One region of the Pseudomonas flexibilis genome, then DNA from elsewhere that is predicted to be linked to it. Evidence: predicted binding sites of a transcription regulator. Region 1 holds the regulator's gene; each other region holds the start of a gene.
What was found. The regulator FliA, encoded in region 1, starts transcription of late flagellar genes. The targets are predictions, from matches to a motif close to CTAAAGTTTNNNNNNNNNNNGCCGNTAA.

Region 1 (3,962 bases):
TGGCGCCTGCTCCTGGCCTGCCAGAACGTCAGGCTTGAACTGACCCTTGCCATGCAGCTGGTCGAGCAGGTTCTCGAATTCGGATTCGGTGATGCTGTCACCGGCGGCGGCATCGCTGGCCGGCAACGTCTCGGGCTTGAACTGGCCCTTGCCGTGCAGTTGGTCGAGGAGGTTCTCGAACTCGGCGTCGGTGATCTCGTCGCCAGCGGACTCGCCGCCGTCAGCCGCCGTTTCGGGGCCACCAATGGCGTCCAGCAGGCTTTCGAACTCGGCGTCGGTCAGGTCCTGTTCCTTTTCCGTCGCCACGGGACCGGGTGCGGGCGCGGCAGGCACCGGGGTCGGTGCAACGGGCGCGGCGGGCGCGGCGGCCGGATCGGCCAGGCGGTGCAGCGCTTCGAGCAGCTCCGGGCTGGCCGGCGTGAGCTCGCTGCCTTCACGCACCTGGGCGAACATGCCGTTGATGGCGTCCAGGCCCTGCAGCACCACGTCCATCAGCTCGGCGTCGACCAGGCGCACGCCCTTGCGCAGCATGTCGAAGACGTTTTCCGAGCTGTGGCAGCATTCCACCAGCTCGTTCAGCTGCAGGAAGCCCGCGCCGCCCTTGACGGTGTGAAAGCCGCGGAAGATCGCGTTGAGCAGATCCATGTCATCCGGACGGCTCTCCAACTCCACCAGCTGTTCGGACAACTGTTCGAGAATCTCGCCGGCTTCTACCAGGAAATCCTGAAGGATCTCATCATCGGCATCGACGCCCATTACGTGCCCCTTAAAACCCTAGACTGGAAAGCAGATCGTCCACGTCGTCCTGATTGCTGACGACATCTTCCCGTTTATCGGCATGGATCTGCGGACCTTCACCCTGCGAGGGTTGTTTCTGTTGATCGAGCTCCGCCCGCAGCTGGGCATGGTCGTGCTGGATGCCCGCGAAGTTGTCCACCTGGCTGGCCATCAGCATCAGTTCGACCAGATCGCGCTCGACCTCGGTGACCAGATTGGTGACCCGCTTGATGACCTGGCCGGTGAGGTCCTGATAGTCCTGCGCCAGCATGATCTCGTTCAGCTGCGCGCCGACCTTCTCGCTTTCGCGTTCGCTGCGGACAAAGAACTGCTCGACCCGCTTGACCAGCTGGCGAAAGCCTTCGGCATCCATCTCGCGACGCATGAAGCGCTGCCAATCGGTACGCAACTCGCGGGCGTCGTCGTTCAGCCGACTGATCACCGGCGCGGTGGCCTCGACCAGGTCCATGGTGCGATTGGCCGCGCGCTCGGTCATCGACACAACGTAGTTCAGGCGCTCGGTGGCATCGGCGATCTCCGACATCTCCCGCGACTCGGGGAAATTCGGGTCGATATGGAAGCTGACGATCGCGGTGTGCAACTTGCGCGTCAGCCGCCCCACGGCCTGGTACAGGCCACGGTCACGCACCTTGTTCAGCTCGTTGATGATCTGCACGGCATCGCCGAAGTCGCGTTGCTCAAGGCTGCGAATCAGCTCCCGTGCATTGTCCATCAGGCTCGCTTCGAGCTCGCCCCTTGGATCTGTGTGCTGCTCCATCATGCCCCCAAGGCGCTGTTCAGCCGCTGACGCGTTCGAAGATCTTCTCGATCTTGTCCTTCAGTCCCTGGGCGGTGAACGGCTTGACCACATAGCCGTTCACACCGGCCTGGGCTGCCTCGATGATCTGGTCGCGCTTGGCTTCAGCGGTCACCATCAGCACCGGCAGGTGCTTCAGGCGCTCATCGGCACGCACCGCGCGCAGCAGGTCGATGCCATTCATGCCCGGCATGTTCCAGTCAGTCACCAGGAAGTCGAAGTTGCCGCTCTGCAGCATCGGCAGGGCGGTGAGGCCGTCGTCAGCTTCGGTGGTGTTGGTGAAGCCCAGGTCACGGAGCAGGTTCTTGATGATCCGCCTCATCGTCGAGAAATCGTCCACGATGAGAATCTTCATGTTTTTGTCCAACGGTCGACCTCCATACAGTCCAAAAACGCAGCCGGGTCATCCCGACTGCGTCCCCTTCTTCAGAAAACCGGCAAGCCCTGTCAGCGAGCCCGCCATTCGCCCAGCCGGGCCCGCAAACGGGCGGCGCACTGGCTGTGCAACTGGCTGACGCGGGATTCGCTGACCCCCAGTACCTCACCGATTTCCTTGAGATTCAGTTCTTCGTCGTAATACAGCGACAGCACCAGGCGCTCGCGCTCCGGAAGGTTGGCGATCGCTTCGCTCAGCGCATTCTGGAAGCGCTGGTCCTCGTGCTCGCGCGAAGGGCTCGGGTGGGAGTGCTCGATATCTTCCAGCGCACCGCCGCCCTCGCCCTCCTGCAACAGGTCATCGAAACTGAACAGGCGACTCCCCAGGGTGTCGTTGAGGATCGCGTAATACTCTTCGAGACTTAACTGGAGTTCGGCAGCAACCTCGTGATCTTTAGCGTCGCGGCCGGTTCTGGCCTCCACCACGCGGATGGCGTCGCTGACCATGCGGCTGTTGCGATGCACCGAACGCGGCGCCCAGTCACCCTTGCGCACCTCGTCGAGCATGGCGCCACGGATGCGGATGCCGGCATACGTCTCGAAACTGGCACCCTTGCCCGAATCGTATTTCTTCGCCGCCTCCAGCAGACCGATCATGCCGGCCTGCATCAGATCCTCGACCTGCACGCTGGCCGGCAGGCGGCCGAGCAGGTGGTAGGCGATCCGCTTGACCAGCGGCGCGTAGCGCTCGATCAGCTGGTACTGGGAGTCACGGGACTGGGCATGGCTGTACATGTGAACGGGTGAGCTCATGCGGAAGAACCTGTTGTGGGCCTGTTCACCAGACGCTCGACGAAAAACTCCAGGTGGCCGCGCGGATTGGCCGGCAACGGCCAGCTGTCCACCTTCTGGGCGACCGCGCGGTAGGCCTGCGCACACTTGGAACGCGGGTAGGCCTCGTACACGGCGCGCTGTTTCTGCACGGATTTGCGCACCAGCTCGTCGGCGGGAATCGCCCCCACGTATTGCAGCGCCACGTCGAGGAAGCGCTCGGTGACCTTGGTCAGCTTGGCGTAGAGGTTGCGGCCTTCCTCGGGGGTGTGCGTCATGTTGGCCAGCACGCGGAAGCGGCTCAGGCCGTAGTCGCGGTTGAGCAGTTTCACCAGGGCATAGGCGTCGGTGATCGAGGTGGGCTCGTCGGTGACCACCAGCAATACTTCCTGGGCCGCACGCACGAAGCTGATCACGCCGTCGCCGATACCGGCGGCGGTGTCGATGATCAGTACGTCAATGCTGTCGCTGATGTCGCTGAACGCCTGGATCAGCCCGGCATGTTGCTGACTGGTCAGGCGCACCATGTTGGCCGCGCCCGAGGAGGCCGGCACGATGCGGATACCGCCGGGCCCCTGCAAGATGACGTCGCGCAGTTCGCACTCGCCCTCGATCACGTCGGCCAGGTTGCGTTTGGGCGTCAGGCCCAGCATCACGTCGACGTTGGCCAGGCCAAGGTCGGCGTCCAGCAGCATCACCCGGCGGCCGAGGTCGGCCAGGGCCAGCGCCAGGTTGACCGAGACGCTGGTCTTCCCAACACCACCCTTGCCGCCGGTCACGGCGATCACCTGTACGGGGTGCAAGCTACCCATGTTCTCTCCACTGATTCGCCAGTCTGGCCTGCTGTCCTTGTTCGCGCCGCGGCGCGAAGGGTCTGGCTAGCCAGCCGCTTCCCCTGATTCTTATCCGACGCGACGCGCCGTGGTGTTGTTGTATAGGCCGGCGAACATGTCGGCCATCAGATCCTCGCTGGGATCTTCGGACATCTGCATGCGCACGGCACGGCTCACCAGCTGGTGGCTGCGCGGCGTATGCAGATCGTCGGGAATGCGCGGCCCGTCGGCCAGGTAGGCCAGGGGCAGCTTCTCGCTGACCAGCACGCCGAGGATCTCGCCCAGGCTCAGTGCTTCGTCAAGCTTGGTGATCACGCAGCCAGCCAGGC
Region 2 (3,962 bases), 110 kb from region 1:
AAAATGAAGTCTGACAAGGTTCGCGTACTGCGTTACCCACACCCCTTCAATTATTCAGCTGTCAATAACATGGCGGCGCGTGAGGCGCGCGGGGAGTACCTCGTGCTCCTCAACAACGATACCGCCATCCTCCGTGAGGATTGGCTGGATGCGCTGATGAATCATGGGCAGCGTCCGGAAGTTGGCATCGTCGGCGCCAAGTTGCTTTACCCCAACGGGAAAATCCAGCATGCCGGTGTGATTCTGGGGCTGCGGGGACCGGCCGATCATCCTTTCATCGGGCGTGAGGGTGATGATGCCGGCTACATGCAGCGCATGCAGGTAGACCAGAACCTGAGTGCCGTGACGGCGGCCTGTTTGCTGATTCGTAAATCGGTCTATGACCAGGTGGGCGGCCTGGATGAGTCGTTCAAGGTTTCCTACAACGACGTGGACCTATGCCTGAAGGTGCGAGAGGCCGGCTACCTGATTGTGTGGACACCGCATTCGGTTGTCATGCATGTGGGCAATGTCAGTCAGAACCTTGTCGATCCCGCCAAGGCCGAGGCCAAACGCCAGCGCTTCATGGCCGAGCAGGACGCCATGTATGAGAAGTGGTTGCCTCAGATCGCCCGCGATCCTGCGTACAACCCCAACCTGTCGCTCGGCGGCAATGGCTTTGAAATCGAAACCGATGCCAATCTGACCTGGAGGCCGTTGAGCTGGCGGCCGCTGCCGATTGTGCTGGCCCATATGGCAGACGTGACCGGATGTGGTCAGTACCGGGTCATACAGCCGTTCAATGCAGCCAAGGAGGCGGGTCTCATCGATGGCACGCTGCTGGGCAGGCTGTTGAATGTTCCGGAGTTGGAACGCTACAGCCCGGACGCGATTGTCCTGCAGCGCCAGGTGACCGATGTCCAGTTGGAAATTATCGCTCGGACGAAGAAGTTCTCCCGGGCGTTCAAGGTCTTTGAGCTCGACGACTATCTGCCCAACCTGCCGCTGAAAAGTGTTCATCGGGCCAAGATGCCGAAGGACATTATCAAATCGCTTCGCCGTGGCTTGTCGCTAGTGGATCGCTTTGTGGTGTCGACCGAGCCGTTGGCCGAGGCTTTTGCCGGGATGCATGGTGACATTCGGGTCGTCAGGAACACCCTGAATCCAGGCTGGTGGCATGGTCTGAGCAGTGAGCGTCGGGTATCGAGCAAGCCGCGTGTGGGTTGGGCTGGCGGTTCCAGCCACACTGGTGACCTGGAGATGATTGCCGACGTGGTCAGGGAGTTGGCCAATGAGGTTGAGTGGGTGTTCTTCGGCATGTGTCCGGACAGGCTGCGGCCATACGTCCATGAGTTCCATCCGGGGATCGACATCGAGCAGTACCCGGCGGCCCTTGCGCGCCTGAACCTGGACCTGGCTATCGCACCGGTGGAGCAGAACCTTTTCAACGAATGCAAGAGCAATCTGCGCTTGCTCGAATACGGTGCCTGCGGTTTCCCGGTGGTGTGCTCCGATCTGGTCTGCTACCAGGGTGACTTGCCGGTGACGCGGGTGCGCAACCGCTTCAAGGACTGGGTGGATGCTATTCGCATGCATCTGGCCGACCTGGATGCCACGGCGAAGATGGGGGATGAACTTCGGGCTGCTGTTTGCAGGGACTGGATGCTGGAAGGGGAAAACCTGGAGCAGTGGCGCAACGCCTGGTTGCCCTGAGTCCTGCAAGGCACTTAAAAGCTCGCGGCTGAAGTCGCTCTTACCGGTTCAGCGCGGGCGCTGGCTTCGTGGGAGGGGCTTTGGCCGCGAGCGCTTGGCTTTCATGCAGATCACGCCCAGGCGCTCGTGAGTGGACTCGTCCCAAGGGAAGTGTGCCGCGCTTGGAGCGCTTCGGCTGATATCACCCGTTTGGCTGTCGAAAAACGTGCGCCAAAGCAAGTAATAGCTCCGTGATGGCTAAAAAAACACAGCCAGCCCTAAAGCATCCGAGAGAACCGACGATAACCCTTGTGACAGTTCTCCAGGCCACAACAGGCGCAAGCCCGGGGCGTGGGAACCTCTAAGCCCAACCCATGAGGACTCCATAAATGGCTCTCTCTGTTAATACCAACATCGCCTCTCTGAGCACTCAGAAGAACCTGAACCGTGCCTCGGACAACCTGTCCACTTCCATGCAGCGCCTGTCCAGCGGCCTGCGCATCAACAGCGCCAAGGACGATGCCGCTGGCCTGCAGATCGCCAACCGTCTGACCAGCCAGATCAACGGTCTGAACGTTGCCGTGAAGAACGCCAACGACGGTATCTCCATCGCACAGACCGCTGAAGCGGCCATGGGCGAATCCACCAGCATCCTGCAGCGCATGCGCGAGCTGGCCCTGCAGTCGGCCAACGGTTCCTACGGCGACGAAGACCGCGCTTCGATGCAGTCCGAGTACAGCGCCCTGACCGCTGAACTGAACCGTATCGCCGAAACCACCACCTTCGGTAGCCGCAACCTGCTGGACGGCTCCTTCGGCACCACCGCCTTCCAGGTCGGCGCCAACGCTTACGAAACCATCAACATCAGCATGGACAGCGTTGCTGCCAACAAGATCGGTTCCAACCAGGTCGGTTCGGCCAGCGGCGGCGCCGTGGGCACCACCCCCCTGGCATCCGGTACTGCCACCATCGTTGGCGGCGGCCAGGCTGTGACCGTGTCCTATGACGCCAGCGGCTCGGCCAAGAGCATTGCACAGGCTCTGGACGGTGCCATCGGTGGCCTGACTGTTTCCGCTCGTACCGTTGTCACCCTGGACGGCGATGCACTGAGCTCCGGCTCCGTGGGTAACTTCAAGCTGACCGTGGGCGAAGAGTCCATCGAGATCCTGGGTGCCACCAGCGAGCAGCAGCTGTTCGAGCAACTGCGCGACAACGCCAGCAAGCTGAACGTGACCGTTGCCTACGACGGCAAGGAAATCACCGTCATCAACGAGGCCGGCGAGAACTTCGAAATCGGTGCGGCATCGGGCGTTGCCTTCTCCGCAGGCGGTATCCAGGTTTCCGTTCAGGCTGGCGACGACACCAAGACCGCTGCTACTGCCCTGGTAGACACCCAGATCATCCGCGGCGAAGTCAACGTCGACTCCTCCAAGGCGTTCTCCATCAGCGGAACCGGCTCTGCCGCCACCCTGTTTGGCTCCACTCCGGTTTCGTCCACCCTGTCGACCGTCAAGGATTCCGACATCCGCAGCGCTGATTCGGCTCAGCAAGCCCTGTTCGTTCTGGACAAGGCCATCGCTCGCATCGACTCCCAGCGCGCTGACCTGGGTGCCGTGCAGAACCGTCTGGACAGCACCATCAACAACCTGACTGCGATCGCCGAGAACTCCACTGCTTCTCGCGGCCGCATCCAGGACGTTGACTTCGCCAACGAAACTGCCGAGCTGACCAAGCAGCAGACCCTGCAACAGGCATCCACCGCGATCCTGGCTCAGGCTAACCAGCTGCCGTCCGCCGTGCTGAAGCTGCTGGGCTAATCCCCCTGCGCTAGGAGAGGGGGCGCCTTGTGCGCCCTCTCTTTTGATGGAGAAATAGGCTGATGGACGTTGGACTGAATATCAACGCCTTCTATACGGCGCACATATCCCAGGCGAGTGAGGCCGAACAGGCCGGCAAGAGCGTCCGGGAAGAAAAACGGCAATATCCGATCGAGTCCGAACGCGAGCGCGTAGTGGAGGCGATCAAACGAATTCAGGAGTTCGTTGATGAAACGCAGCGTGGCCTGCAGTTCTCCATCGACGAAGACACCGGGCGCACCGTAGTCAAGGTGATCGCTCGGCACAGTGGCGAAGTGATCCGCCAGTTGCCTTCAGAGGAAGCGCTGGAACTCGCCAAGCGGTTGCAAGACGCTGGCGGCATTCTCTTCAGCCGCCAGGTTTGATTCTTATACAGGTGCGTGGGGACGAATCCGCCCCCATGAATAGCGGCAGTCTGGTTCGAGAATGCCTTGT
Region 3 (3,962 bases), 300 kb from region 1:
CGTGACGCACATGCCACGGAGCGCCCGGCGGGCGCCCCGCCATCCGGGACCACCACCGCCGCGGGCGGCACCACGGTCGATTCCGGCGTGGTGCCGCCGAGCCCAACAGCGGCACCGGGCGCCACGGCGGCACCGGTCAGCCAGGTCGATGTGGCCGCCAAGCTGGAGAGCATGGCCGCCACGCATTCGGAGCAGCTGAACTGGCGCACCTCGATTGTCGACCTGCTCAAGCTGCTCGGCCTGAACAGCAGCCTGGAAGCCCGCAAGGAGCTGGCCACTGAGCTGGGTTGCCCGCCGGACAAGATGGCGGACTCGGCGCAGATGAACATGTGGCTGCACAAGGAGGTCATGAAGCGCCTGGCCGAGCACGGCGGCACGATTCCCCCGGAACTGCTGTGACCCGAACGGGGCTGCGCAGGGCAGCCCCGTTTTCGTTCAGGCCGCCGAGGCGAACAGTTCGCGGCTCTGGTCGAGATGCTGGTCGACCAGCCACTTGCCGTGGGCCAGGGATACCTGTTCGGCCTTGTCCCGGTCGGACAGGAAGGCGCGTTCGTGGGGCAGCGGGAACCGGCGACTGCTGCGCCCGTCGGGCGCGGTGATGCGGCAGCCGGCCGCCCAGGGCAACGGGCTGCCCTCGTACTCGATCACGTCGGCGACGATGGTGTGGTTGCGGTAGGTGCAATGCAGACGTTGCATGGCCAGGCCCTCGCGGATACCCATTGGTGTTGAGGGAGGCTGGCCCAGCCTGCGGGCCCCTGCAAGACGTTCCGACGAAAGCGGCCAGCCCGACGCCGGGCTGGCCGCTTCATCCCCTTTACAGGCGGAAGCCGGTCACCAGCTCGTTCAGGCGCACCGCCAGACGCGCCAGTTCGTGACTGGCGGCGCTGGTCTGGTTGGCGCCGGCGGAGGTCTGCATGGCCAGGTCGCGGATGTTGACCAGGTTGTGGTCCACCTCGCGAGCCACCTGGGCCTGCTCTTCCGAAGCGCTGGCGATGATCAGGTTGCGCTCGGTGATATGGCCGATCGACTCGGTGATCTGGCGCAGCGCTTCGCCGGCGGCATGGGCGATTTCCAGCGTGCTCTGCGCGCGCTGGTTGCTGGTCTGCATCGCGCTCATGGCCTGGTCGGTGCTCTGCTGCACCGCCTGGATCATCTGCTCGATTTCCTGGGTGGACTGCTGAGTACGATGCGCCAGGGCACGTACCTCATCGGCCACCACGGCAAAGCCGCGCCCCGCCTCACCGGCCCGGGCCGCTTCGATGGCGGCGTTGAGCGCCAGCAGGTTGGTCTGTTCGGCGATGGCGCGAATCACGTCCAGCACGGTGCTGATGCTGCGCACCTGGCCCGCCAGGTTGTCGACTTCCTGGGCGCTGCTGCCGGCCTCGCGGGTCATCTGGTTGATGGATTCGATAGTGCGCTCCACCTGGTTGCGACCTTCCCGCGCGGTGCGGTCGGAGGCCTGGGAGGCTTCCGAGGTAGCCGTGGCGTTGCGGGCCACTTCATCCACGGCGGTGGTCATCTCGTTGACCGCGGTGGCCGCCTGCTCGATTTCCTGGTTCTGCTGTTGCAGCACGCGGCTGGAGTTCTCGGTGACGGTATTCAGCTCTTCGGCGGCCGAGGACAGCTGGTTCGAGGAATCCACGATGCGCTGCAGGGTATCCCGCAGGTTCTGCTGCATGCGTTCCAGGGCGGCCAGCAGCTGGGCCGGCTCGTCCCGGCCTTCCACACGAATGGCGTGGGTAAGGTCGCCGTTGGCCACCACTTCGGCCATGCGTACCGCTTCGGAGAGCGGCGCAACAATGCTGCGGGTCAGCACGCTGGCCAGCACGATGGTCAGCAGCGCGGCGAGCGCCATGAACACCAGCACGCCGATATCGGCCAGTTCGTATTGCTCATGGGCCTTCTGGGCGAAATCGCCGGCAATCTGCCCCTTGATCTCGATGAGCCGGTTCAACTGCTTACCCAGCTCGATGGACAGACGGTTGTAGTCGCCGCCCAGCAGGGCGCGCATCGGCTCCAGCTCGCCCCGGGCGGAAGCGTCCACAAGGCTCTTGTGGATGTTCACGTAGTCCTGCATGGCCTGGCGCACCAGGCGGAACTGCTCGCGCTCTGCCTCGCTGACCACCAACTTCTCGTAATCGTTCACCGCCTTGGCGAGATCGTTGGCGATCTCGTCCGCGCGGATCAGACTGGCCTTGAGTTTGTCGGGCTCGCGGTCCACATAGAGACGAAACGACATGATGCGCAGGCGCAGCATCTGCTCGCCGATCCAGCCCAGGGCGCGATAGCTGGGCAGCGTGTTGTCCTGCATGGTGAGCGTGGCGCCGCGAATCACCTGCATCTGGCTCTTGGCGAACACGCCGAGCAGCACGACCAGCAGGGCCACGATGGAAAAACTGACGATGGCCCGATGGCCAACCTTGAATCGCCTGAGAAACATGGGGGGAATCCCTTTTCCGCTGAAGGTTTGTTCTTTTTTTGCGTGTCTGTCAGTGGGCAGCGGCCCCACGAGCCCGCCTGCCGCTGATCATCTAATCGGCAACGGAGCGGCATTCATTAGGAAAAAGATAATAAAATGGCGCCAGCATTCCACCTATCCGAACGCCGGCGACGGCAAGATCGAACGCGTTGCGGCCTGATTGAAGGAACGGAATCGAAGGGGAGCCGATGGGCCGGAAAGCCCATCGGCGGGCGGTGGGGGAAGGTCAGGCCTTGTCGATGCCTTTCTTCAGGGTGTCCTTGACGTCGCCCTTGACCTGCTGGGCTTCGCCCTTGCGCTCCTGGATCTTGCCTTCCTGGCGCATGCCCTGGTTGCCGGTGGCTTCACCGACGCCCTGCTTGACCTTGCCTGCCGCTTCGTTGGCCATACCGCGGGCCTTGTCGCCTGCACTGCTCATGGCAAATCTCCCTCACTGATGGGTTCAGTGCAGTGGAGTGGCGGGTCGGGGAAAGGTTTCATCCACCCGGCAAAGGGCGGGACAGAGGCTCGTGGAACATGAATCGCTGCAGAGCTGGCTCTATGCCAGCCCTGCAGCGGCGATCACGCACTCAGGGCTTGTGCGGGCGCGCCAGGAACTCGTGGGATTGCATTTCCAGCAGACGGCTCAGGGTGCGCTGGAATTCGAATTCCAGGCGGCCGCCGGCGTACAGGTCCTTGAGTTCCACTTCGGCGGAGAGGATCAGCTTGACGTTGCGGTCGTAGAACTCGTCCACCAGGTTGATGAAGCGCCGCGCCATATCGTCCTTCATGGCATCCATGCGTTCGACGTTGGCCACCAGCACCGCTTCGAAGATCTTGCCCAGCTCGATGTAGTCGTTCTGACTGCGCGGGCCGTCGCACAGCTCGCGGAATTCGAACCAGGCGATGTCGTTGGCCACCTTGCGGGCGCGGATGATGCGGTTCTCGATCATCAGCGGCTCGTTTTCACGCACCGTGCAATTCTCGGTGAGCAGGCTCTTGAAGCTGCGCTCCAGGCTCAGCTCGGCCTCGGCGTCCAGCGGCCAGTGGTACAGCTCGGCCTGCTCCAGGGCGCGCAGACGGTAGTCGATGCCGCTGTCGACGTTGACGATCTCGGTGTGCTGCTTGAGCAGGGCGATGGCCGGCAGGAAACGGGCGCGCTGCAGGCCGTCCTTGTACAGGCCGTCCGGCACGATGTTGGAGGTGGCCACCAGCGACACGCCGTTCTTGAACAGCTCGTCCAGCAGGGTGGCGAGGATCATGGCGTCGGTGATGTCCGACACGAAGAATTCGTCGAAGCAGATCACCCGGGCCTCGCCAGCGAAGCGCTTGGCGATGATCGGCAGCGGGTTCTTCTCGCCCTTGAGGGTCTTCAGTTCCTCGTGCACGCGCTTCATGAAGCGGTGGAAGTGCGTGCGCATCTTCTGTTCGAACGGCAGCGCGTCGAAGAAGGTATCCACCAGGTAAGTCTTGCCGCGACCCACGCCACCCCAGAAGTAGATGC
Region 4 (3,962 bases), on a different contig from region 1:
AGCGGCTTGGCGCCGAACTGCATGGTGATATTGGCGGTGGAGATCAAGGCGGGTTCCTGCTTGAGCTGCCCCGGAGGGGCAAAAAGGGGCGGATTGTACGCCTTCCCTCCAGCCAAAACAGCCCTTTGACGTGTGTTTGGTCAGCTAAGGAACCGGTAGCTTTCTGGCAGCAGCCAGTAGACCCAGAACAGCTGATGCACGATCACGATGCTCCAGAACGGCATCAGGAAGCGGAGCTTGCGTGTCTTGTGGCGCAGGCGCTGCTGGGCAACCAGTGCTCCAGGCCAACCCCCGTAGAGGGCCGCCGCGTGGAGCAGCTTTTCCGGAATGCGCCAACGGCCGCGCTGCGCCTGGCGCTTGTCATGCCGGTACAGGCCGTAGGTCACCAAACTGGCCAGCAGGTAGGCCACCAGTGCAATGGGAAAGCCCAGCACCAGGGCGCTGCCAACCGGGACCGCCATCAGGGCGGCAAACACGAGCAAGTGGGCGGGTTTCAACCTTGTGCTGTGCTCCAGTCGATCCATCCGAACTGCCAGGTAGCGAGAATCAGCAAACCGAACGCGATGCGATACCAGGCAAACGCCGCGTAGCTGTGATTGCCGATGAACCTTAGCAGCGCGCGCACCGCCAGCATGGCGAAGATGAACGACACCACGAAACCCAGCGCGAAGACCGGCAGATCGGCCGGCTGAAACAGGTCCCGGTACTTGTAGCCGGAGTACACCGCGGCACCCACCATCGTGGGCATGGCCAAAAAGAAGGAGAACTCGGTGGCCGCCTTGCGCGACAGGCCGAACAGCAGGCCGCCGATAATGGTCGAGGCCGAACGCGAGGTGCCGGGTATCAAGGCCAGGCACTGGGCGCAACCCACCTTCAGCGCCTGCGACCAGCGCATGTCATCGACCGTTTCGGCCTGAACGGCATGAGGACGCCGCTCCGCCCAGAGCATCACGACGCCACCTACAACCAGGGCAGCAGCCACGGTGATGGGGTTGAAGAGGAACTCGTGGATCAGGTCGGAAAAGATCACACCGATCACAGCCGCCGGCAGGAAGGCCAGCAGCAGGTTGAAAGTGAAGCTCTGCGCCGAGCGCTGACGCGGCAGCCCGACCACCACATCGAGGATCTTGCGGCGGTACTCCCAGACCACCGCAAGAATGGCTCCCAACTGGATGATGATGTTGAACGCCCGCGCCCTTTCCCCGCCAAACCCGATGAGGTCGGCAACGATGATCTGATGGCCGGTACTTGAAATCGGTAGAAACTCAGTCAGTCCCTCGACAATGCCTAGCAGCAAGGCCTGAAAGGCGGTCCAAAGATCCATAACACTCCTTAGGGGGCGGCGCGCTGCGCCCGGTTCGAGAAGGTGCCGGCATCAGGGTCGGCTAGGGGCGCGCCATGCTACCAGAGCTTGGATATCGATGGAAAAACGTTCTTTTCCCGCGGTTCTTGCAGCGATTTATTTATTACCTCCCTATCTAATATTGAATTTTGACTTCCAAGAGGAGTTGAACTTCGCCTAAAGGGTAATGGACGTTATGTCGCACCCTGATGCAACTTACGCCGACTTGCGGCAACCTATCGACTTGAAGCAAAGCAGCCAGAGTCACCGTAAATAAAAATGAATCAGGGTTAACACCATGTTCTTGCGCTCCTTGCCTATTCGCCACCGACTTTGGCTAATCCTTGCCCTATTCCTTTTGATGCTAGTTGTCCAGGGGGTATTCCAGCTCCAGCAACTTTATGGGGATCTGCACCGGGGGAAAGCGGAAAAGACACAGCACCTGGTCGAAAGCGCCCTCGGCATTCTCCAGCAGTACCATCGCCTGGAAACCCAGGGGGTCATGGACCGCGCCAAGGCCCAGGAGGAAGCCCAGAAGCTGCTGGCGCAGTTGCGCTATGGCGAAAACGACTACTTCTGGGTCAATGACCTGCATCCGCGCATGATCATGCACCCGACCAACCCGAAACTGAACGGCGAGTCCCTGCGTGATTACAAGGATCCGGACGGGACGGAGTTGTTCAATGTCATGGTAAGCGTGGTCAAGGCCCGGGGTGCCGGTACCGTCGAATACCGCTGGCCCAAGCCAGGCCACGACACTCCGGTGCCGAAGATTTCCTATGTACAACTCTTCGAGCCCTGGGGCTGGATTCTGGGAACGGGCGTATATATCGACGATATCCGCGAGCAGTTCATTACCCAGACCTTCAAGGCCTCAGCCATTGGCATGGTTATCGTTCTGCTCAGCGGCCTGCTGCTGACGTTGATTGCCCGCAGCATCACCCGGCCGCTGAATGATGCGGTGCAGGCGATGGCCAGTATCGCCAGTGGCGAAGCCGATCTGACACAACGCCTGGAAGCGCGTGGCCGGGACGAGGTCAGCCACATGGCCGAGCATTTCAACCGCTTCACCGCGAACCTTCACCAGCTCGTTGAACGTCTACTCAAGGATGCCGTTTCCCTGCAGCAATCGGCGGACGGTCTCAACCAGGTGGCCGGTAACAGCCAGCAGTTCTGCCAGAAGCAGTCCTTGCAGATGGAGCAGGTTGCCACGGCTGTCAACGAGGTCAGCTACGCCGTCCAGGATGTCGCGCGCAACGCCGAGCAGGCTTCCAGCGAGGTGAACCAGGCCGAAGCCCAGGCCCGCCAGGGTCGTCAGAACATCGACCGCAGCCTCGAACAGATCGACCAGCTGTCGGCGCGAATCGCCCAGGCCGTGGACGTCATCCAGGGGCTGGCCGACGAGAGCACGCAGATTGGTACCGTCGTGGAGGTCATTCGCGGCATCGCCGAACAGACCAACTTGCTGGCGCTTAACGCCGCCATCGAGGCGGCACGGGCTGGCGAGCAGGGTCGAGGCTTCGCCGTGGTGGCGGACGAAGTGCGCCTGCTGGCGCAGCGTACCCAGCAGTCGACTGCGGAAATCCAGCAGATGATCGAGCGACTGCAGGGCAACTCCGGAAACGCGGTCAAGGTAATTGCCGAAAGCAACCAGGCCACCCGACTCACCGTGGAACAGGCTGGCCTTGCCCGGGAGACGCTGGAGCAGATCACCGGGGCGCTGCGCAATCTGGCCGGGGTGAACGCCTCGATTGCCAGTGCCACGCTGCAGCAATCGCACGTGATCGACGACATCAACCGCAACGTCACCGAGGCCGCCGGGCTCGCGCACGAGATCGTGCGATCCGCCGACCAGACCAGCGATGCAGGCCAGCATCTCAACCAGCTGGCCGCACACCTCAACCGCCTCCTCGGCCAATTCCGCGTCTGACCCCCCCCCCTCAGCTGCAGCTGGCAGGGCTTCCCCGATTCCCGGAGAAGCCCTGCCTATCTGTTTCGAACCTTTGACACACCGGAGGGCTCTAGTCCGGTCGCTGTCTCACATTCGAGACAGGTGTTTGGCCTGTTTCGTTTCACCCTCGTTACATCTTGCGCCAAGCGCTCCTCCCTAACTTCCGCAACCTATTGTTTTTAAACACCTTTCAGGAAGCGGCACGACTCCTGCCTGAGCCAGAAGAAATGGATGCACAAGGGATCTGGCATGTATCGCCAAGGCGTAAGGAGTTTCTGGTGCTGAAGCAATTCGTACTTGGATTGGGAGTGGCGATTATCGCTGGCGAAGCGTTCGCGGCGGGAGATGGCACCATCGTCATCCAGCGCGAGCTCCAGCCCCGTGTGGCTTTTCGGCAAACCATGGTGCCCGATCCCCATCCCATCGCGGTTAACCCCAATGTTTCCTCCCAGGTGAACAACCAACTGAGCGGACTGGAGCTCAGCGATGGCGATTTCGCCCACATCACCAGTGGCCAGCGCCTAGGCCACGCCAGCCTGGCTGACGGCGATCTGCCTGGCCTTGATGGTATCCCCTCCACGAATACGCGACTTCCCGGAATGTCCGCCGGCCGAGCCGGCTCATCGGGTGGCAACAGCATTTCCAGCCAGGTCAACAGAAGTGTCCAGA

Region 2: a site for FliA is predicted at 1,950-1,977, ahead of PT85_RS04910 (flagellin). Genes of this name have one in related genera too.
Region 3: a site for FliA is predicted at 2,533-2,560, ahead of PT85_RS04005 (methyl-accepting chemotaxis protein). Genes of this name have one in related genera too.
Region 4: a site for FliA is predicted at 2,445-2,472, ahead of PT85_RS18610 (methyl-accepting chemotaxis protein). Genes of this name have one in related genera too.

Annotation. Positions count from the first base shown of each region.
Region 1 covers NZ_JTAK01000002.1:355,690-359,651, reverse strand. The annotation lists gene PT85_RS05465 (chemotaxis protein CheA) at 1-756, opposite strand, end outside; gene PT85_RS05460 (protein phosphatase CheZ) at 767-1,555, opposite strand; gene PT85_RS05455 (chemotaxis response regulator CheY) at 1,575-1,949, opposite strand; gene fliA (RNA polymerase sigma factor FliA) at 2,042-2,782, opposite strand; gene fleN (flagellar synthesis regulator FleN) at 2,779-3,612, opposite strand; gene flhF (flagellar biosynthesis protein FlhF) at 3,703-3,962, opposite strand, start outside.
Region 2 covers NZ_JTAK01000002.1:243,095-247,056, forward strand. The annotation lists gene PT85_RS04905 (glycosyltransferase) at 1-1,692, shown strand, start outside; gene PT85_RS04910 (flagellin) at 2,061-3,488, shown strand; gene PT85_RS04915 (flagellar protein FlaG) at 3,551-3,892, shown strand.
Region 3 covers NZ_JTAK01000002.1:53,583-57,544, reverse strand. The annotation lists gene PT85_RS04015 (DUF3597 domain-containing protein) at 1-399, shown strand, start outside; gene PT85_RS04010 (hypothetical protein) at 436-696, opposite strand; gene PT85_RS04005 (methyl-accepting chemotaxis protein) at 815-2,440, opposite strand; gene PT85_RS04000 (CsbD family protein) at 2,706-2,897, opposite strand; gene zapE (cell division protein ZapE) at 3,049-3,962, opposite strand, start outside.
Region 4 covers NZ_JTAK01000005.1:146,255-150,216, reverse strand. The annotation lists gene PT85_RS12955 (ABC-F family ATPase) at 1-47, opposite strand, end outside; gene PT85_RS12950 (DUF1294 domain-containing protein) at 141-497, opposite strand; gene PT85_RS12945 (undecaprenyl-diphosphate phosphatase) at 494-1,324, opposite strand; partial or broken gene PT85_RS18615 (cache domain-containing protein) at 1,641-2,417, shown strand; gene PT85_RS18610 (methyl-accepting chemotaxis protein) at 2,538-3,272, shown strand; gene PT85_RS12935 (hypothetical protein) at 3,572-3,962, shown strand, end outside.